DNA from 3 places in the Citrobacter werkmanii genome. Region 2 is predicted to be linked to each of the others. Evidence: predicted binding sites of a transcription regulator. Region 2 holds the regulator's gene; each other region holds the start of a gene.
The links. The regulator CRP, encoded in region 2, controls carbon source genes, mostly activating them, when cyclic AMP is high. The targets are predictions, from matches to a motif close to ATGTGANNNNNNTCACAT.

Region 1 (7,284 bases), 420 kb from region 2:
TCTGAGCAGGCGGCTTCGCATCCCGGTATCAAAGCGCCAGATATGATCGAAAATGCGCATGATGCCGGGTTTGCCGTGTGCTGACATCGCCACCGCATGAAAACGATGCTGGTGCACCTGCTGTAATTCACCCACTTTATTGACGACCTCATCGGGCAATCGCTGAGCGATAAAATCAGAGATCACCACCGCATCGGCATCAAACCATTCCCGGCCCTGCATGCGCTCAATAATGGCGCGAAAGCAGCTGGCAATATCGGTACCGCCGCGAAAACGCTGGCTTAAAAAACGGATCGCTTGTTCAATGCCTTCCGGACCAGACAGCTCATAGCGCACCACTTCTGTTGAAAACAGCATAATGAAACAGCGCCGGTTATCGGCCAGGGCGACGCGCATTAGCGCCAGGCAAAAGGCTTTTGCACATTGCTCATTAAAACCGCCCATTGATCCCGACGTATCAACGCAAACAATAAACGGTCCGCGCGGCTGCTCGTCAAAATCCTGATGCACCACCGGACGTTCCGTTACTTTCTCGCGCCATGCCTCGCCGTGCAGACGATAGGTCAACAGCTGCTTTTCCACCAGCCGTCGGTAGAACTCGTATTCCAGTTCAGTAATGCCCAGTGTGGCCAGTTCCGGCGGCAACAGGCGCAGGATGTCGTCGCTTTGCTGGATGCCATCCACCTGTTCCGGGACGGTGGCGGGTTCCCGCACAAGGGTACGGAAGGTCTCCATGGGCGCATCTTTACGCGGCACAGATTTGGCCTCTCTGGAACGGCCTAACTGTTCAGCCAGACGCTGGAGTTCGGGCTGTTGCGCCAGAAATTCGCCGTATTTCACCATCAGTTGATAATCGCCGCGCTTGATTTGACCTGCGCTCATATCCCATAACCGGCCTGCGGCGTTGTCGTTTTCTGCCAGAACGGGTTCCAGTTGCCCGCTGAGGGTCATCCGTTCCTGAACTTCACTAAGTAAATGTTCACGCTCATCTTCCAGCAGTTGCTGATTCAGCGTTGTAGTTTGTACCACCAGACTCAGGCGCCAGCGCTGGAGAAAAAGCGTATGCAGGGCGGGCGTAAAGGTACTGTTGTCATCAACCAGTTGCTGCGCTTGCCCGGCCCACGGTGAATGGAGGCGATGTAATAGCGCCAATATTTGCGGGAGCTGGACTATAAACTGCGCGTGTGAGAGGAGCTGGCTTTGTTGATAGCACATGACCTCTTCCGTCAACTCCGGCGGTACATGGGTATCTTTGAGGCGGCTGCGCAGTGACTCGCGCCAGCGGGGAATATCGTCAGTAATTGCTTTTTTAAGACGAGGAAACTTTTTAAAAAACACCACCATCTTTGGAGAAGCCAGCAGGGCGACGATCATCTCTTCGATCATCGCCTCTTCACTGACTGCCAGCATGATATTGAGCGTATCAAGGGTTAGCATTGTTGCGCCTGGCGGATTTGTGCCCCGACATCCTGCAGGCTGGCCTCAATGCGGCCTAACCAGTCGCTATGAATAAACAGACATTTTTGCTGTTCGCTGAATGCACTGTGCTGCTGGTGCCACTCGTTATCAAGTGCTTCAAGCTGCTGTTTTATCTCATCAGGCATACTCTCTTGCGATGCACCGGGCAGCGCCAGACGAGAGCCTTGCAAACTGACGTCGCGCACAACCAGGTGCTGTGCGCTATCGACTTCCATGTTCAGCGTTTGGGCGAAGCCGATCCCGTTTAATTTTCCGCGGATCTCACCGCCTTTGGTTAGCCACTGTTCCAGCGCTCCCCGTTCGAAAGCAATATGGATAACTTCCATATCATGCAGTTTTAAGGGTTTTTGCAGCAGTAATGTCACGACTGAAGAAGTGGCTTCCGGCGGTAAATCATAATGAGGACGACGGCTGAACATGCCGCCCTGACGGATCACCGTGAATGCCGTTTTGTCGCTTTGCTGTTGCTGGAGCTGGATGCGGCGCTGCACAATGCTGGCCAGACGCGTCAGCATGGCTTGCTGCTGCCAAGCGTGTCCGGTCATCAAAATTTCAAGCTGCTGTTGCATCAGATTCAGGCTTTGCGCGTCGTACCACAGGCAATCTTTCAACAGGATCAGGTCGATAGGCACGACCGCATCACGTCCGCTGAAGAAGGCGCTGGCCTGGAGTAAGCGGATAGCTTTTTTCCAGCGGCGATCGGATACATAGGGGGCATTCGGTAATGCGTCTAGCTGTTGGCGCAGCGTGAAAATTAGCTCAAAGACGCGATCGGGAAGCTTGATGGCGCCAATGTCCTTTTGCCACTGGTAATACTCTTCATCCGTCACCTGTAACGACGCCGGGACCGGGTTGTCACTTTCATCCTGCTGGCTTAACAGCATGGAGCGGAAGTTGGCCTTGTCCTGAACTTTATCCAGCCACAGGCGGATCAGCATACGGTCGTACAGGGCTTCCAGGCTGCTGTCTGCTTCAGGCAGTTCGTTGGAGGCTGCCACCAGCAGACGCATCGGGATTTTCTCTTCATGCGCGCCGTTACGAAAATGCCGTTCGTTAATAGCGGTCAACAGGGTGTTGAGAATGGCCGGGCCTGCTTTCCAGATTTCATCGAGAAAGACAATTTCAGCTTCGGGTAAATAGCCCGCCGTTAAGCGTTCATAGCGACCTTCGTCTTTCAACGCCTGGATAGACAGCGGCCCAAACACCTCTTCCGGCGTAGAGAAGCGCGTCATCAGGTATTCGAAAGCGCGGGCGTTTTGAAAAGCAAACTTCAGTCGACGGGCAATTAAGCTTTTTGCGATCCCTGGAGGACCTAATAAGAATACGCTCTCGCCGCTTAGAGCAGCCAGCAGGCAAAGGCGAATGGCGTGGCTACGTTCATAAAGTCCCTTTTCCAGCGCATTGCTCAGACGGGAAATTCTTTCCGCTAATAAATGTGGGTGAGCCATAATGAAGTGGCGTCCTTTCGCCAAATGTACTGCGTAAACTGCGAGTATAGATGCTTCACACCAGTGCAGTAATAGACTGAAGGTGCGCTTATTTTTCTTTGAGCCAGATTAATCTGGTCTCATTTAGGGGTACGATTTTGTGAGTAATCGTGCATACTGTGCGCCTTTTTGTGGGCCAAGGGACGACGCACACATTTCTAATATATACACCATATCAATCATACTGCACCAAGGCGGCAATGGAGTTTTCTTCTGGGATGGGGGGAATAACGAATGCAACCCACACGGAGTGGCTTGAATGATGATGTGTATAAACGAAAGACGAGTCTATGAGCACTGATAATAAACAATCATTGTCTGCGATTACCCTTGCGGCCATTGGGGTTGTCTACGGTGATATTGGTACCAGCCCACTTTATACGCTTCGTGAATGTTTGTCTGGCCAGTTTGGTTTTGGCGTTGAACGTGATGCTGTGTTTGGTTTTCTCTCGCTGATTTTCTGGCTGCTGATCTTTGTTGTCTCCATTAAATATCTGACGTTTGTCATGCGTGCGGATAACGCCGGGGAAGGTGGGATCCTGACGTTGATGTCATTGGCCGGGCGCAATACCTCGGCGCGAACAACCTCGATGCTGGTCATCATGGGGTTGATTGGCGGCAGCTTCTTCTATGGTGAAGTGGTGATTACGCCAGCCATTTCAGTGATGTCGGCGATTGAAGGTCTGGAGATTGTTGCACCGCAGCTGGATACATGGATTGTTCCGCTCTCGATTATCGTGCTGACCCTGCTGTTTATGATTCAAAAACACGGTACCGGCATGGTTGGTAAACTGTTTGCGCCGATTATGCTGCTGTGGTTCCTGACGCTCGCGGTATTAGGCGTGCGCAGTATTATTGGTAACCCGGAGGTACTGCAGGCGCTAAATCCGTACTGGGCGGTGCATTTCTTCCTCGAATTCAAAACGTTGTCCTTTATTGCGCTGGGCGCGGTGGTGCTGTCGATTACCGGTGTTGAAGCGCTGTATGCGGATATGGGGCACTTCGGTAAGTTGCCGATTAGACTGGCGTGGTTCTCGGTGGTATTGCCTTCGCTGGTGCTGAACTATTTTGGTCAGGGGGCGCTGCTATTAAAGCATCCTGAAGCGATCAAAAACCCGTTTTTCCTGCTGGCGCCGGACTGGGCATTGATACCACTCCTGATCCTTGCCGCGCTGGCAACGGTTATCGCTTCGCAGGCGGTAATTTCCGGTGTCTTCTCGCTGACGCGTCAGGCCGTGCGTCTGGGGTATTTGTCGCCGATGCGGATCATTCATACTTCGGAAATGGAATCGGGTCAGATCTACATTCCTTTCGTTAACTGGATGCTCTATTTTGCGGTGGTTATCGTGATTGTGAGCTTTGAACACTCCAGTAATCTGGCCGCGGCGTACGGGATTGCGGTAACGGGGACAATGGTACTGACATCTATTCTGTCTACCACCGTGGCGCGCAAAAACTGGCACTGGAATAAATACTTCGTCTTCCTGATCCTGGCGGCGTTCTTGTGCGTCGATGTTCCGTTGTTCTCCGCGAACCTCGATAAACTGATTTCCGGCGGTTGGCTGCCTCTGACGCTGGGTCTGGTGATGTTCACCATCATGACTACGTGGAAAAGCGAGCGTTTCCGTCTGCTGCGTCGCATGCATGAGCACGGCAACTCTCTGGAGGCGATGATTGCCTCTCTGGAGAAATCCCCACCGGTACGCGTGCCGGGAACGGCGGTATATATGTCGCGTGCGCTGAACGTCATCCCGTTTGCGCTTCTGCATAACCTCAAGCATAACAAGGTGCTGCATGAACGCGTGATTCTGCTGACGCTGCGTACGGAAGATGCGCCATACGTGCACAACGTGCGTAGGGTGCAGATTGAGCAGTTATCGCCCACCTTCTGGCGCGTAGTGGCCAGCTACGGCTGGCGTGAAACGCCGAACGTTGAGGAAGTGTTCCATCGCTGCGGTCTGGAAGGCTTAAGCTGTCGGATGATGGAAACCTCCTTCTTTATGTCGCACGAGTCGCTGATTGTCGGCAAACGGCCATGGTATTTGCGTCTGCGCGGCAAGCTATATCTGCTGCTACAGCGCAATGCGCTGCGCGCGCCGGACCAGTTTGAAATCCCACCAAACCGGGTTATTGAGCTCGGTACTCAGGTAGAGATTTAAGGCAATCGACGCCCTCTTTCATCGCGAAAGGGGGCGTTTTGTTTTGTCCCTCCCAGTTTTCATTTCATCAAATGATAATCCTTGCGAAACGTTTCGATGGCGATCACATTTTCGTAACGTCGCGGTGGTTTTCTGTCCATTCTTCGCACTACACTTATCTTCAGCGAAACGTTTCGCTAGTGGGGAAAGAAAATGAAGAAAGGCACGGTACTCAACTCTGAAATTTCAACGGTGATCTCCCGTCTGGGACATACCGATACGCTGGTGGTGTGTGATGCCGGTTTACCCATCCCGAACAGCACAACGCGTATTGATATGGCATTAACCCAGGGCGTACCTTCTTTTATGCAGGTACTGGATGTGGTTACACGTGAAATGCAGGTCGAGGCGGCCATTCTCGCGACGGAAATTAAACAACATAATCCGCAACTCCACGAAACGTTGCTCAGCCACATTGAGCAACTGCAACAACACCAGGGAAACACCATAGAAATTCGTTACACCACGCATGAACAATTCAAAAAACAAACCGCAGACAGTCAGGCGGTAATTCGCAGCGGAGAGTGTTCTCCGTATGCGAATATCATTCTCTGTGCTGGCGTCACGTTCTGAGGCCATCATGAACGCATTACTGCAACTCAAAGGGATCGATAAAGCGTTCCCGGGCGTAAAAGCGCTATCCGGCGCTGCGCTGAATGTCTATCCAGGCCGCGTAATGGCGCTGGTGGGCGAAAACGGCGCGGGCAAATCCACCATGATGAAAGTGCTGACCGGGATCTACACCCGTGATGCTGGCTCTTTATTGTGGCTGGGGAAAGAGACCACCTTTAATGGCCCGAAATCCTCTCAGGAAGCCGGAATCGGTATCATCCACCAGGAATTGAACCTGATCCCGCAACTCACTATCGCTGAGAACATTTTTCTTGGCCGTGAGTTTGTGAATCGCTTTGGCAAAATTGACTGGAAGAAGATGTACGCCGAAGCCGATCTGCTGCTCGCCAAACTCAATCTACGCTTTAAAAGCGACAGGCTGGTCGGTGAGTTGTCGATTGGCGATCAGCAAATGGTCGAAATTGCTAAAGTGCTGAGCTTTGAATCGAAGGTCATCATTATGGATGAGCCGACGGATGCGCTCACCGATACCGAAACCGAATCCCTGTTCCGCGTTATCCGCGAGCTGAAATCGCAGGGGCGCGGCATTGTCTATATCTCCCACCGTATGAAAGAGATCTTCGAAATCTGTGATGACGTGACCGTCTTCCGTGACGGGCAGTTTATTGCCGAGCGTGAAGTCGCAACGCTGACCGAAGACTCACTGATTGAAATGATGGTGGGACGTAAGCTGGAAGATCAGTACCCGCGTCTGGAAAAAGCGCCGGGCGATATTCGCCTGAAGGTCGATAATCTGTGCGGCCCAGGGGTAAACGATGTTTCGTTCACGCTGCGTAAAGGCGAGATCCTTGGCGTATCGGGGCTGATGGGCGCCGGACGTACCGAGCTGATGAAAGTGTTGTATGGCGCATTGCCGCGCACCAGCGGCTACGTCACGCTTGATGGGCATGAAGTTGTCACCCGTTCGCCACAGGATGGCCTTGCAAACGGCATCGTCTATATTTCTGAAGACCGTAAACGTGATGGCTTAGTGCTGGGCATGTCGGTGAAAGAGAACATGTCACTGACCGCGTTGCGCTATTTCAGCCGCGCAGGTGGAAGCCTGAAGCATAAAGATGAGCAGCAGGCGGTAGGTGATTTTATTCGTCTGTTCAATGTTAAAACGCCATCGATGGAACAGGCTATCGGCCTGCTCTCGGGCGGTAACCAGCAGAAAGTGGCCATTGCGCGCGGTCTGATGACCCGACCAAAAGTCCTGATCCTCGATGAACCAACACGCGGCGTCGACGTTGGGGCTAAGAAAGAAATTTATCAGCTTATCAACCAGTTTAAGGCCGATGGGCTGAGCATCATTCTGGTCTCCTCTGAGATGCCAGAAGTATTGGGCATGAGCGATCGTATTATCGTTATGCATGAAGGGCATCTCGGCGGTGAATTCACTCGCGAGCAGGCCACTCAGGAAGTATTAATGGCTGCCGCTGTGGGCAAGCTTAATCGCGTGAATCAGGAGTAAAAAAGATGACTACCCAGGCTGTTTCTGGTCGCCG
Region 2 (7,284 bases):
TTACCTGGAACCTGTACCAATACTTCTGCGAACTGGGTGCTGATGTCCTCGTCAGGCGTAACGACGAGCTGACGCTGTCGCAAATCGACGCGCTGAATCCGCAAAAAATCGTGATTTCCCCCGGCCCATGCACGCCGGATGATGCCGGTATCTCGCTGGATGTTATTCGCCATTTTGCGGGCAAAATTCCCCTGCTGGGTGTATGTCTTGGTCACCAGGCGATGGCGCAGGCGTTTGGCGCGACCGTGGTTCGGGCAGCAAAAGTGATGCATGGTAAAACCTCGCCGATTACGCATAACGGGCAGGGGGTTTTTCAGGGACTCGCCAACCCATTAACCGTGACACGCTACCATTCTCTGGTGGTTGCCCCCGAAACGCTTCCTGACTGCTTTGAAGTGACGGCTTGGAGTGAAACACAAGAGATAATGGGCATTCGCCACCGCGAGTGGGATCTGGAAGGTGTGCAGTTTCACCCGGAGAGTATTCTCAGCGAACAGGGGCATCAGCTGCTGGATAATTTCCTCCAACGGTGATTTGTGGTTGCTATTCAGTGATTTTTTATTCATATTTTGTGATTATAATTTCACTAGCATTTCTGCTTAACAGGGTGGTAATGACATGGCAACTGAACAAACTGCGATTACGCGCGCGACATTCGATGAAGTAATTCTGCCGATTTATGCACCGGCTGAGTTTATCCCGGTAAAAGGAAAAGGGAGTCGAGTCTGGGATCAACAGGGCAAAGAGTATGTTGATTTTGCGGGCGGCATTGCAGTTACCGCGTTAGGGCATTGCCATCCGTCGCTGGTTGAGGCGTTAAAAACCCAGGGTGAAACCCTGTGGCACACCAGTAACGTTTTCACCAACGAACCAGCGTTGCGCTTAGGTCGTAAAATCATTGATGCGACCTTTGCTGAACGCGTGCTGTTCATGAACTCCGGTACCGAAGCCAATGAAACCGCCTTTAAGCTGGCGCGTCATTATGCCTGCGTACGCCACAGCCCGTTCAAAACCAAAATCATCGCCTTTCATAATGCGTTTCACGGTCGTTCGCTGTTTACCGTATCTGTTGGTGGGCAACCGAAATATTCCGACGGCTTTGGACCAAAACCGGCGGATATCATCCATGTGCCGTTTAACGATCTGCATGCGGTAAAAGCGGTGATGGACGATCACACCTGCGCGGTGGTGGTGGAGCCCATTCAGGGAGAAGGCGGCGTCACTGCGGCAACCCCGGAATTCCTGCAAGGTCTGCGTGAACTTTGCGACCAGCACCAGGCGCTGCTGGTCTTTGATGAGGTGCAGTGTGGGATGGGGCGTACCGGCGATTTATTTGCCTATATGCACTACGGCGTGACGCCGGATATCCTCACCAGCGCCAAGGCGCTCGGCGGCGGTTTCCCGGTGAGCGCCATGCTGACCACTCAGGAAATTGCCTCCGCGTTCCACGTGGGTTCGCACGGTTCCACTTACGGCGGTAATCCGCTGGCCTGTGCGGTTGCAGATGCCGCGTTTGATATCATCAACACCCCGGAAGTGCTGGAAGGTATTCAGGGCAAACGTCAGACGTTTGTGCATCATTTGCAGAAAATTAATCAGCAGTTCGATATTTTCAGCGATATTCGCGGAATGGGGCTGCTGATTGGCGCCGAGCTGAAGCCGCAGTTTAAAGGCCGGGCGCGCGATTTGCTCTACGCCGCCGCGCACGAAGGGGTGATGGTGCTGAATGCCGGGCCGGACGTGATGCGTTTCGCGCCGTCGCTGGTGGTGGAAGACGCGGATATCGAGGAAGGGATGCTGCGTTTCGCGCAGGCGGTAGCGAAGGTGGTGGGCTGATTGGTTGATTGCCTGATTGCCGGATGGCGGCGCGAGCGCCTTATCCGGCCTACAGGGTAAGGTGTGATTCGTAGGCCGGATAAGCGTAGCGCATCCGGCAGCCGATCTTAGCCTTTCATGTCCCGCAACCGACGGCTAAGCCAGATCCCGTGGTGGGGTCGTTGACGCCATGCTACCGACGAAATGGTGTGCATGGTGTTCAGATGCCCCAATATTCGCTGCAGATGCTGCTCCAGGGTGCTTAATGGACCGTGGGACAGCATTTCAGGCGCTTCGAGAATATTCACATCGCCCGAGCTTCCCGGTCCGTCATACTCCAGCCGCTGCTGACAGCGCTGGAGCGCAATCTCGCAGGACTCCAGATACCGCTGCGCCAAATCCGGCGTCAGCATCGTATGTTCCCTTGCCAGTGTGGTCATCGCGTTGATGTGTTCGACAATAAACTGGCTGTGCGTGACCCACAGTTTCATATCCGCCAGATAGTGCGAGTTGAATCCCGGCTCCTGCATTGCCTGATTCAGTGAGTTAAACAGCGTGTTATGCGCCTGGTTGACCCGCATGCGTTGATACGCCAGCGGCGTGGCCTGCGGATCGTTGCTGAGGATCAGGCGAATAGCCTCCTGGTCGGCTTCTAACGCATCGTGGGCGTTCTTACGCAACAGACCACTCTGCCACTGTGGCCACAGCCAGAGCGTGCCGCCAAAGGCGATTAAGCAGCCAATCACCGTGTCGACAAACCGCGGCACGATAAATTGTTCCCCGTTCAGCGTCAGCAGTTGCAGGGTGTACACCGCCGTAACCGTAAAGCCGACGGTGGCCCAGCCGTAGTTTTTGCGAATGATCAGATAGCTGCCTAACGTGATCAGCAACATGCCTGCCAGCGTGAAGCCTTCCTGAATATGAAAGTGCAATGTGACGCCCGCAATCACCAGTCCGACGAGCGTACCCACCGAACGATGCAAAATACGCACCCGGGTCGCCCCATAGCCATTTTGCGTGACGAACAGGATCGTCATCAAAATCCAGTAAGGTTTAGGCAGATGTAAGGCGCTGCCCATCAGGCTGGCGATACTCAGCATGACGCTGATGCGCCCGGCGTTACGCAGTGCCGGGGATTTCAACGACAGATAGTTTTTCAGCGCCGGGATCAACGGCAACCGCCGCTGTTTGTCCGCCATCAAATCTCGGGCATACAGCGGGCGCTGGGTCCGTAGCACGCGGGCGATACGGCTGAAGTGCCAATAGCAAAACTGTCCTACCGGATTATCCGGATGCTGGTTGGCGATTTTCTCCAGCGAGCCAATCTGCTTTTCCATTGAGAAACGGGTCGGTAATCGGTGATACAAGATATCATCGGCCAGGACGCGCAGGCGGGCGGCGACGGTGCGCGCGTTCCAGCGAATCACCTGTTCCGCGTGGCTTCGCTCGACCAACTTTTGCACCTCTTCCGGCTGATGCAGGCTAACTGAAATATGTTCCTGCAAATCGAGCGCTTCCTGAAAGGCACGCAACAGTCGCTTGTATTCATTATTGTGATGCGCCGACAGCATGTGCATTTGCTGGTAGCACTGGGTAATCAAATCCACCGCTTTTTGTTGACGAACCAGTAGCGGAGGCAGCGCTTTTTCTGGATCGGCATGCTGGGTCAGCAGACTGTACTTGGCCTCACAGTAATCGGCTAATTCGCGGTACAGCAGGCTAAGCGATTCACGCAGTGGCTGCTCACGCCACATCCAGAACCAGAACCAGTTGAACAGACCGTACCACAACGTACCCAGTGCATAGATCAGCAATGGCTCCCAGACGGGCATGTTCCCGGCAAGGCTTAGCGTGAAAATTGCCGCGATGAGTGAGGCTGGCAGCAGTCGCGCATGCAACGGGCTTAGCTCGGCGGTTACGCCAAGAATTAGCGTCAGGCCGGTGAGGATGAGCGGCAGTGGTATATCTTGCGCCAGCAGTAACTGCATGATCAGGCTGCAACCGGCAAACAGCGATGCGCCAATAACTAAACGTTTAAAAAAGCGTTTATGCGGGGTATCAAGACCGGCAATGTTGCAACAGGCAGGGACGAGGGAAAACAGAAGCCCCAGATGAAGCTGACCAATGATAAGACCGACGGCCACAGGTAAACACAGCACCAGCGTCTGCCGTAGTGCGTAGTTGATCTCGGGGTGATAAATCAGTCTTCGCCACATCGGAACAAACAAAAATGGCGCGCTACCGGGTAACGCGCCATTTCGATGGGATTAACGTGTGCCGTAAACGACAATGGTCTTACCGTGAGCGGAGATCAGGTTCTGATCTTCCAGCATCTTCAGAATACGACCAACGGTCTCACGGGAGCAGCCAACGATCTGGCCGATTTCCTGGCGGGTGATTTTAATCTGCATACCGTCCGGGTGAGTCATCGCGTCAGGCTGTTTTGCCAGATTCAGCAGAGTCTGGGCAATACGGCCGGTGACGTCGAGGAAGGCAAGGTTGCCTACTTTTTCAGACGTGACCTGCAGGCGACGAGCCATCTGAGAAGACAGGCGCATCAGAATATCCGGGTTGACCTGGATTAATTGGCGAAATTTTTTGTAGGAAATTTCAGCGACTTCACATGCGGTTTTGGCCCGTACCCAAGCGCTACGTTCCTGGCCTTCTTCGAAGAGGCCTAATTCACCAATAAAATCGCCCTGATTCAGATAAGAAAGGATCATTTCTTTCCCTTCTTCATCTTTGATCAGCACTGCCACTGAGCCTTTAACGATGTAATACAACGTTTCCGCTTTTTCACCCTGGTGAATCAGCGTGCTCTTCGATGGGTACTTATGAATATGGCAATGAGACAAGAACCATTCGAGAGTCGGGTCTGTTTGCGGTTTGCCAAGCACCATGCGCGGTTATCCTCTGTTATAAGCTGTCTCCAGAGCCAGAAAACGACGCTGCCTCTGGGTTTGCAAAAATGTGCTTCCCGCTACCTGGGAAGGGGGCTACTAAAAATATACTGCAGCCTGTAATGTGATGTCCTCTGCATACATGCAGTACGTCAATGTATTACTGTAGCATCCCGACTGTTTTAGCATAGCTTTCGCCGTGTGTCTCCTGGTGTCTCGCTTCAGCATGACGCAGGTCGCCTTCCGTTGCGAGAATTGTTATGTACGCGTAATCTGTCAGGAAAATTGAAACATTGGAGTTACGAAATATGCAAGCGCGTGTAAAGTGGGTTGAGGGGTTAACCTTCCTCGGTGAGTCCGCCTCTGGCCACCAAATTTTGATGGACGGTAACTCCGGTGATAAAGCGCCGAGCCCGATGGAAATGGTATTAATGGCTGCAGGCGGTTGTAGCGCTATCGATGTGGTGTCGATCCTGCAAAAGGGTCGTCAGGATGTGACCAACTGCGAAGTGAAGCTCACCTCTGAGCGCCGTGAAGAAGCGCCGCGTTTGTTTACCCACATTAATTTGCATTTCATCGTCACCGGCAACGATCTGAAAGAGGCGTCGGTCTCCCGCGCCGTCGATCTCTCGGCGGAAAAATATTGTTCCGTGGCATTGATGCTGGAAAAGGCGGTGAATATTACCCACTCCTATGAAGTGGTTGCTGCGTAATACGTGATGCCCGATAAGCGTAGCGCCATCGGGCACATTCCGTACCTCACTCTATCTTTTTACCTTCCATCAGTCGCTGAACCAGCGGCAGCATAATCAATTCCATCGCCAGACCCATTTTGCCGCCAGGTACGACTAATGTATTGATGTGGGAAATGAATGAGCCTTGCAGCATGGCCAGAAGCCACGGAAAGTCGATCCCTTCCAGATTACGAAAATGAATGACCACAAAGCTTTCATCCAGCGACGGAATGCTCTTGGCGGCAAAGGGGTTTGAGGTATCGACGGTGGGTACGCGCTGAAAGTTAATGTGCGTACGGGAAAACTGCGGCGTGATGTAATTGATGTAATCGTCCATTGAGCGCACAACCGAGTCCATCACCGCTTCACGCGAGTGTCCACGCTCGCTGGTATCGCGGGTCAGTTTCTGGATCCATTCCAGGTTAACGATCGGCACCACACCGACCAGAAGGTCGACATGCCGGGCCACATTTTGCTGTGGGGTGACGACGCCGCCGTGTAGCCCTTCATAGAACAGGACATCCGTCGGTTCAGGCAATGGCTGCCAGGGGGTAAACGTTCCCGGGACCTGATTCCACGGTACGGCTTCATCGTAGGTGTGCAGATATTTACGCGACTGACCTTTTCCCGTCTGGCCGTATTCAATGAAGGTTTGTTCCAGCAGACCAAAGTCATTGGCTTCGGGCCCGAAATAACTGATATGTCGCCCGGCATCGCGCGCTTTGCGAATCGCCATATCCATTTCCGGACGGGTATAGCGATGAAAACTGTCACCTTCCACCTCGGCGGCGCGCAGATTTAGCTGCGCGAAAATTTTACGAAACGCGAGGCTGGTGGTGGTGGTCCCCGCGCCGCTGGATCCTGTTACCGCAATCACCGGATGTTTGGCAGACATAACAACTCCATGAATAGGTTGATTTTTTATTATAGTCGGCCGTCGGCTACGAATTACTGGTGAATCTGCTTCCTCGGCATGATGTTGACCGTTTCATGCAGTTCGGACCACACCAGGACGGCTTCACCTGATTGTAGTTGGCGTTTGACGTCGGCGACTTTTTGTTCGAGCGAACGTTCATGTTCACCATAATCGGTACCTTCGCGCAAGACAAAGCTTTCAATCAGATTGTCCAGCGCGTCCGGGGAGATGTCTTGCCAGGGGATAATCATGATGACGCCTCCAGATACGTTGTCAGCCAGTCGGGAATTCTGGATTCCAGCCACATCTCAGGGCGGCGCACTGTGCCGCCAATAAATCCGACGTGTCCGCCGTGTTCAGTCAACTGATACTCCACCTGTGAGGGCAGGTTTTCCGGTTCAGGGATCACGTGATGATCCATAAACGGATCGTCCTTGGCATGGATAATCAGCGTCGGTTTGGCGATCTGATTAAGCAATGGCATGGCGCTACACTGGCGGTAATAGTCTATAGCATCGGCAAAACCGTGGATTTTGGCAGTGATGAGATCGTCAAAATCACGAATGCGACGCAGGGATTTCAACTGGGTCAGACTCACCGGCAACGAACCCGGATAGGCCTGTAGCTTACGCGAGGCGTTAGCTTTCAACAGATTGAGCAGATAGCGCTGGTAGACGCGTGAGAACCCCTTCTCCATATGGTAACTACAGGCTTCCAGCACGAAAGGCGCAGAGACAATAACCGCTGCATCAATGGGAATATCGTTGCCTTCTTTGGCCAGCAGGCAGGCAAGCATGTTCCCGCCGAGTGAATAGCCGACCGCCGCGGTCGGCACACGACCAAGCTCGCGTTCCAGCCAATGTAAAAACCAGGTGCCATCTTCTGTTTCACCAGAATGATAAATACGGTTGAGACGATT
Region 3 (7,284 bases), 1.6 Mb from region 2:
CAAACACCGCCAACACCAGCGAACCTGCGTGAAAAGCGTTCATGCCAAAACCTACCTGGAACATTAACGGCAGCAGAAATGGTACGGCGCTGATAGAGGCGCGAAACAGCGATCCGCCATACATCGTGACGCGAAAAGTCGGGACGCTCATGGCATCAAGACGAATCATCGGCCAGGCGGCGCGGCGAAAATGGCGTAGGGCAAACAGGAAAGTCACTATTCCCAGCGTGAGAAGTCCGGCAGTTAGCCAACCCTGCGGCTGCTGGGTTCCCAGCAACTCCATGGCATACACCAGACTTACCATGGCAACAGAGGTCGCGACAAAACCCGCTATATCAAACGGACGGCGCTCGTCGTCATGAATATCCGGAATAAAACGTCGCGCCAGCGCTATCGCCAGTATTCCCAATGGGACGTTAATGAAGAAGATCCAACGCCAGTTGGCATAGCTGGTGATGAATCCGCCAAGCGGAGGGCCGATGATGGGCGCGACTAACGCGGGCCAGGTCAGAGTCGCAATGGCGGTGATTAACTGATGTTTAGGCGTGGTGCGTAGTACCGCAAGGCGGCCAACAGGAACCATTAATGCGCCGCCCACGCCCTGTAAGATTCGCATGGCGACAAAGCTTTCAAGACTGGTGGACAAACCGCATAAGACCGAGGCGAGGGTAAATATCGCCAGTGCGAGGGTAAACACTTTTCTGGCGCCAAAGCGGTCCGCAATCCAGCCGCTGGCGGGGATAAGTACGGCGAGGGTGATCAGGTAGGCGCTAATACCAATATTCAGGTCAACCGCCTGTACGCCAAAGCTTTTGGCCATGTCGGGCAGGGCGGTAGCGATCACCGTACCGTCAATAAACTCCATAAAGAAAGCGCCGGCTACAAGTAATGCCGCCGGGGAGAGACCGCGTTTATTCTCAACTGCTAAATGTTCACTCATGTTGTGCTTGCCATCTCAAAAGAAACTGACCGGGTCTGTTTATTTATTTTCAGCGTATCCGTTATGCGTACGCCGCTACCGTTTCGATCGCTGAATGGGTACTATGACGACCTTTCTATAAGGAGCTCATTATGTCCCAAACACTGAATGCCGATCAGGAACTGCTCTCGGACGTTGTTGCCTGTCAGCTGGTTATCAAACAAATTCTGGATGTCATTGATGTTATCGCCCCGGTAGAAGTCCGGGAGAAAATGTCCAGCCAACTGAAAAGCATCGACTTTTCAAGTCACCCTGCAGGTGCCGATCCGGTTACTATGCGCGCAATACAAAAAGCAGTTGCCTTGATCGAGTTGAAATTCACGCCGCAGAATGAGTCTCACTAAAATAAACCGTTGTTTCAGGTTTTAGAAAGGTTTTTTGCGCCTTTGAGAATGAGAGGCGCGAGCGTAGCGATCATTGAGCGCTAGCCGGATAAGATGCGTGGCATGACTATCCGGCTAGCGTTATGAAAATTGAAGATTAGTGATGTTGGTAGTTTACGACGTTCAGCAGATGTTTATCGGTTTGCGCCATGCACAGTCCCGCGCGTTTCGCGCTGCGGACTTCATCAAGAATGGTTTGTAACAGTACGCCATCCTGCTGCTGCTCTTTTTCCAGATCGTGGAGAAAATCAACGGTTGGCTCATCGTTCAATGCTTCAGCTTCATTGGTTAAGCGTGAAAGCTTACTCGAACGCTGTTGGTACTCATCCAGTGTTTTCTGAAACAGTTCTTCAAGGGAAGTCAGTTCATCACCCGGAACATCGATGGCCTTGACGATGGGGTTAGCCCCGGCGCTTTTCATAAAATTAAACATACGCATCATTTGAGTTACGTTACCCTGCGCCTGCGTGCGTAGAAACGTTGCGGTACCTGTCAGGCTATGTTCGTAGCACCATTCGCTAAGGTGCAGGTAAAGATTCGATGCGTAGAACTCAAGATTCATTTGCGTGTTGAGTTTATGAACAATTCCAACTGCAGCCATATCAATATCCTTATTTCCAGAAAGGAGAATGTACGTTACTAACGTCAGTGCAACGGGCTGTCGCCGCACTTCACATCTACGTACAATTAAAACTGTTAGCAGAATAAATCCGTTCCGCCGGTCCTTTAGTGATCACGGATTATATCCGCTTCCGATCGAGATTCAGCATAGCGCGTGATCTGACATAAGAAAATCCTTAAATCTGCATATTTATGTTTTTTTACATATTGTCATAGCAATATTCTTAATACCTGCATTTCGTCATATAAGATGCGTGAATGTAATTGATTGATATTTAAGTATTTATAGTAATATTCTGATAATGAAATGTTGTTTCATATCACAAAATTAAATTTAACAATACGTTATTGTCTTGACCTCGCTGATTATGAAGTCCCGGCTGGTGGCGATTTCACGATTGGGTAAGGTAAATGAAAACTATCTGGTAGTTAATATTTTGCGCCAGATCATTTTTGCTGAAATTAATAAATTTAACGACCTGTACGATTCGGCATTTATTGTTTGGTGAATGTGGGGAAATCGAGGAGTTACCTATGAAAAAGGTTGCGGTGCTGCTGGCGCCTGGTTTTGAAGAGGCGGAAGCGATTGTTACCATTGATATTCTGCGTCGCCTGAATATCGAAGTCGAAACGCTGGCCTGCGCGGAGTCGCGTGCGGTGGTGAGCTATCATGACGTACCGATGGTGACCGACAGTACGTTGGCTGCGCGTCAGGCCCATCTCTACGATGCCGTCGTGTTGCCTGGGGGGCCGCAAGGTAGCGTTAATCTTGCCGCCAGCGAGGCAGTCATCCAGTTTGTCACCTGCCATGATGAGGCGGGAAAACTGATTTGTCCTGTGTGCTCTGCGGCCGCGCGCGTACTGGGCGGCAACGGTCTGCTAAAGGGGCGTCGCTACGTGTGCTCGGGAGATTTATGGCAAAACGTCACGGATGGCGAATATATCGATGCGCCCGTTGTTGAGGATGGCAATCTTATTAGCGGCAAAGGATTAGGGCATATTTTTGATTTTGCGTTTACGCTTTCGGCGCGTCTGTTGGGAGATGATATTCCGATTCGCGATCACGCCGACCACATTTACTACCCATGGTAAACATTGTTTTCCCGAATGCTTCAGCATTCGGGGACAAGGATTTGCTGACTGATGTTATGGACTAATCTGCTATTCCTCTTTTTCTTCGTCGTCAAAATCGCGTTTCTTTATGTCATTTCTCGCTGAATTTATGTACGCAATTACTGTAATTCTGTGGTGTGATGCCGCTCTCTTATGGAGAATCAATTTCCCGCTAAAAATACTCTCAGCACTGGCATTGATCTTATCAATAAAAGGTAATGCCTTGTTTTACGTCCGAATTACAAAAAATCGTCTGATTTTACCCTACATAAAAGAACGTTAAAGCTGGAGTTGACCATGCACAAATTCACTAAAGCGCTGGCGGCCATCGGCCTGGCTGCCATTATGTCACAATCCGCTATCGCTGAGTCCATGAAGCTCGGTTTCCTGGTCAAACAACCGGAAGAACCGTGGTTCCAGACTGAATGGAAATTTGCCGATAAAGCCGGTAAAGACCTTGGTTTTGAGGTGATAAAAATCGCCGTCCCGGATGGTGAGAAAACCCTTAACGCGATTGACAGCCTGGCTGCAAGCGGTGCGAAAGGGTTTGTGATTTGTACGCCGGATCCCAAACTCGGGCCTGCCATTATGGCGAAGGCGCGCGGCTACGATATGAAAGTCATTGCTGTCGATGACCAGTTTGCCAACGCGAAAGGGAAACCGATGGACACCGTGCCGCTGGTCATGATGGCGGCAACAAAAATTGGTGAACGCCAGGGTCAGGAGCTGTACAAGGAGATGCAAAAGCGCGGGTGGGATGTGAAATCCACCGCGGTAATGGCCATTACCGCGAACGAACTGGATACCGCGCGCCGCCGCACTTCAGGCTCAATGGAAGCGCTGAAAGCTGCGGGCTTCCCGGAAAAACAGATCTACCAGGTTCCAACCAAATCGAATGATATCCCTGGCGCATTCGACGCCGCCAACTCCATGCTTGTTCAGCATCCTGAAGTCAAACATTGGCTGATCGTGGGGATGAACGACAACACCGTGCTGGGCGGCGTACGTGCGACCGAAGGGCAAGGCTTTAAAGCGCCGAACGTGATCGGTATCGGTATTAACGGCGTTGACGCGGTGAGTGAACTCTCTAAAGGCGAAGCGACCGGGTTCTACGGTTCATTACTGCCAAGCCCGGACGTTCACGGCTATAAATCAAGCCAAATGCTCTACAACTGGGTAACGAAAGGTGCAGAGCCACCGATGTTTACTGAAGTGACGGATGTGGTGCTGATTACCCGCGATAACTTCAAAGAAGAACTGGCGAAGAAAGGTTTAGGCGGTAAGTAACATAAATGCCGGATGCGTCGCCAAAGCGTCTGATCCGGCCTACGAATTACGTACTCAGTAGGCCGGATAAGGCAAAGCCGCCATCCGGTATAAAGATCTGAATCACGGAGACGTTATGCAACAGTCTACCCCGTATCTCTCATTTCGCGGCATTGGCAAAACGTTCCCCGGCGTTAAAGCGCTTACGGATATCAGTTTCGATTGCTATGCCGGTCAGGTGCATGCGCTGATGGGCGAAAATGGCGCCGGAAAATCAACACTCTTAAAAATTCTCAGTGGTAACTATGCGCCAACGACGGGATCCCTGGCGATCCGCGGACAAGAAGTTTCGTTTGCGGATACCACAGCCGCGTTGAACGCTGGTGTCGCCATTATTTACCAGGAACTGCATCTCGTCCCGGAAATGACCGTTGCCGAAAATATCTATTTAGGGCAACTGCCGCATAAAGGCGGCATTGTGAATCGGTCGCTGCTGAACTATGAAGCGGGGCTACAGCTTAAGCATCTGGGCATGGATATAGATCCCGACACGCCACTGAAATACCTCTCCATTGGTCAATGGCAGATGGTAGAGATTGCAAAAGCGTTGGCGCGTAACGCCAAAATTATCGCCTTTGATGAACCGACCAGTTCCCTGTCGGCACGCGAGATTGAGAATTTGTTTCGCGTTATCCGTGAGCTGCGCAACGAAGGGCGCATCATTCTGTATGTCTCGCACCGTATGGAGGAGATTTTTGCCCTTAGCGATGCCATTACCGTATTTAAAGATGGGCACTACGTTAAAACGTTTACGGATATGCAGCAGGTCGATCACGATGCGCTGGTGCAGGCGATGGTAGGGCGTGACCTGGGTGATATTTATGGCTGGAAATCCAGGCCTTATGGCGCAGAGCGCCTGCGTTTGCATGAGGTCAAAGCCCCAGGCGTGCGCACGCCGATCAGTTTATCGGTGCGTAGCGGTGAAATCGTCGGACTGTTTGGGCTGGTGGGCGCTGGACGTAGCGAATTAATGAAAGGCTTGTTTGGCGGCACGCGTATCACCGCAGGCCAGGTGTTTATTGATGAACAGCCAATTGATATCCGCAAACCGAGCCACGCCATTGAAGCGGGGATGATGCTGTGCCCGGAGGATCGCAAAGCTGAAGGGATTATTCCGGTTCATTCGGTGCGTAACAACATCAACATTAGCGCGCGTCGTAAACATGTATTGGGAGGATGCGTGATCAATAACGGCTGGGAAGAAACCAATGCCGATCACCATATTCGTTCGCTCAACATCAAAACACCGGGGGCGGAGCAACTGATCATGAACCTCTCTGGCGGTAATCAACAGAAGGCTATTCTTGGCAGGTGGTTATCGGAAGAGATGAAAGTGATTTTGCTGGATGAACCTACCCGCGGCATTGATGTGGGCGCCAAGCATGAAATTTATAACGTGATTTATGCCCTTGCGGCGCGCGGCGTGGCCGTGCTGTTTGCATCCAGTGACCTGCCAGAAGTTCTCGGTGTCGCCGATCGTATCGTGGTGATGAGAGAAGGCGAGATTGCCGGGGAGTTACTTCATGAACAGGCGGATGAACGCCAGGCGTTGAGCCTTGCAATGCCTAAAGTCAGCCAGGCTGTGGCCTGAATAAGGAGAGTATGATGTCTTCCGTTTCTACATCGGGTTCAGGTGCTGCGAAATCGGCGCTAAATCTTGGCCGCATTTGGGATCAATACGGGATGCTGGTGGTGTTCGCGGCATTGTTCCTGGTTTGTGCCATCTTCGTGCCAAACTTTGCCACCTTCATCAACATGAAGGGGCTGGGACTGGCGGTATCGATGTCGGGTATGGTCGCATGTGGGATGCTCTTTTGCCTGGCATCCGGTGACTTCGACCTGTCCGTTGCATCCGTCATTGCCTGTGCGGGGGTCACTACTGCCGTGGTCATCAACATGACCGAGAGCCTGTGGATTGGCGTCGCTGCCGGGCTGTTGCTGGGGATTTTATGCGGTCTGGTGAATGGGTTTGTGATTGCCCGGTTAAAAATCAATGCCCTGATCACCACTCTGGCGACGATGCAGATTGTCCGCGGTCTGGCCTACATTATCTCTGACGGTAAGGCGGTCGGGATTGAAGACGAGCGTTTCTTCACCCTTGGCTATGCTAACTGGTTCGGGCTGCCGGCACCTATCTGGATAACGATCGTTTGTTTCATCGTATTTGGCTTACTGTTAAATAAAACCACGTTTGGTCGTAACACGCTGGCTATTGGGGGGAATGAAGAGGCTGCGCGCCTGGCCGGGGTTCCGGTTGTTCGCACCAAGATTATTATCTTTATTCTTTCCGGTCTGGTATCCGCAATTGCCGGCATTATCCTCGCATCGCGCATGACCAGCGGTCAGCCAATGACCTCAATCGGTTATGAGCTGATCGTGATTTCTGCATGTGTATTAGGGGGCGTTTCGCTGAAAGGCGGCATCGGAAAAATCTCATATGTGGTCGCCGGGGTATTGATTCTGGGGACGGTTGAGAACGCGATGAACCTGCTGAATATCTCTCCTTTTGCACAGTACGTCGTACGTGGTCTCATCCTGCTGGCGGCGGTAATCTTCGACCGTTACAAGCAAAAAGCGAAGCGTACCATTTAATGATTTAAGCCCTAACTTTTTAGTCTAGCCTCAGCTAATCGCCAGCCGCTACCCGGCTGGCGATTGTTTTTCCAAATGGCGAGCATGGTCACACTGTCTATACTTATATCCGTCATACATCATCTATACGGCGCGATCCGCGCGGCGTACAAACCATGATGAGGAGGATAACCGGGTGACAGCATCACTGACATTACCCCCTGAACAATCTGCAAACTGTGCTTATTTTTTTGATCTCGATGGGACACTGGCTGAGATCAAGCCCTATCC

Region 1: the regulator CRP is predicted to act here: its motif matches at 5,217-5,234, upstream of rbsD (D-ribose pyranase).
Region 3: the regulator CRP is predicted to act here: its motif matches at 3,232-3,249, upstream of FOB24_RS15450 (arabinose ABC transporter substrate-binding protein).

The regions. Positions count from the first base shown of each region.
Region 1 covers NZ_CP044101.1:199,784-207,067, forward strand. The annotation lists gene viaA (ATPase RavA stimulator ViaA) at 1-1,437, opposite strand, end outside; gene ravA (ATPase RavA) at 1,431-2,927, opposite strand; gene kup (low affinity potassium transporter Kup) at 3,257-5,125, shown strand; gene rbsD (D-ribose pyranase) at 5,318-5,737, shown strand; gene rbsA (ribose ABC transporter ATP-binding protein RbsA) at 5,745-7,250, shown strand; gene rbsC (ribose ABC transporter permease) at 7,256-7,284, shown strand, end outside.
Region 2 covers NZ_CP044101.1:4,709,841-4,717,124, reverse strand. The annotation lists gene pabA (aminodeoxychorismate synthase component 2) at 1-533, shown strand, start outside; gene argD (bifunctional acetylornithine/succinyldiaminopimelate transaminase) at 619-1,836, shown strand; gene FOB24_RS23280 (YccS/YhfK family putative transporter) at 1,944-4,031, opposite strand; gene crp (cAMP-activated global transcriptional regulator CRP) at 4,083-4,715, opposite strand; gene FOB24_RS23270 (OsmC family protein) at 5,024-5,428, shown strand; gene FOB24_RS23265 (phosphoribulokinase) at 5,475-6,344, opposite strand; gene FOB24_RS23260 (YheU family protein) at 6,398-6,616, opposite strand; partial or broken gene FOB24_RS23255 (hydrolase) at 6,613-7,284, opposite strand, start outside.
Region 3 covers NZ_CP044101.1:3,062,043-3,069,326, reverse strand. The annotation lists gene FOB24_RS15470 (MFS transporter) at 1-940, opposite strand, end outside; gene FOB24_RS15465 (DUF2766 family protein) at 1,072-1,323, shown strand; gene FOB24_RS15460 (non-heme ferritin-like protein) at 1,460-1,963, opposite strand; gene FOB24_RS15455 (DJ-1/PfpI family protein) at 2,518-3,075, shown strand; gene FOB24_RS15450 (arabinose ABC transporter substrate-binding protein) at 3,394-4,383, shown strand; gene araG (arabinose ABC transporter ATP-binding protein AraG) at 4,499-6,013, shown strand; gene araH (L-arabinose ABC transporter permease AraH) at 6,028-7,014, shown strand; gene otsB (trehalose-phosphatase) at 7,190-7,284, shown strand, end outside.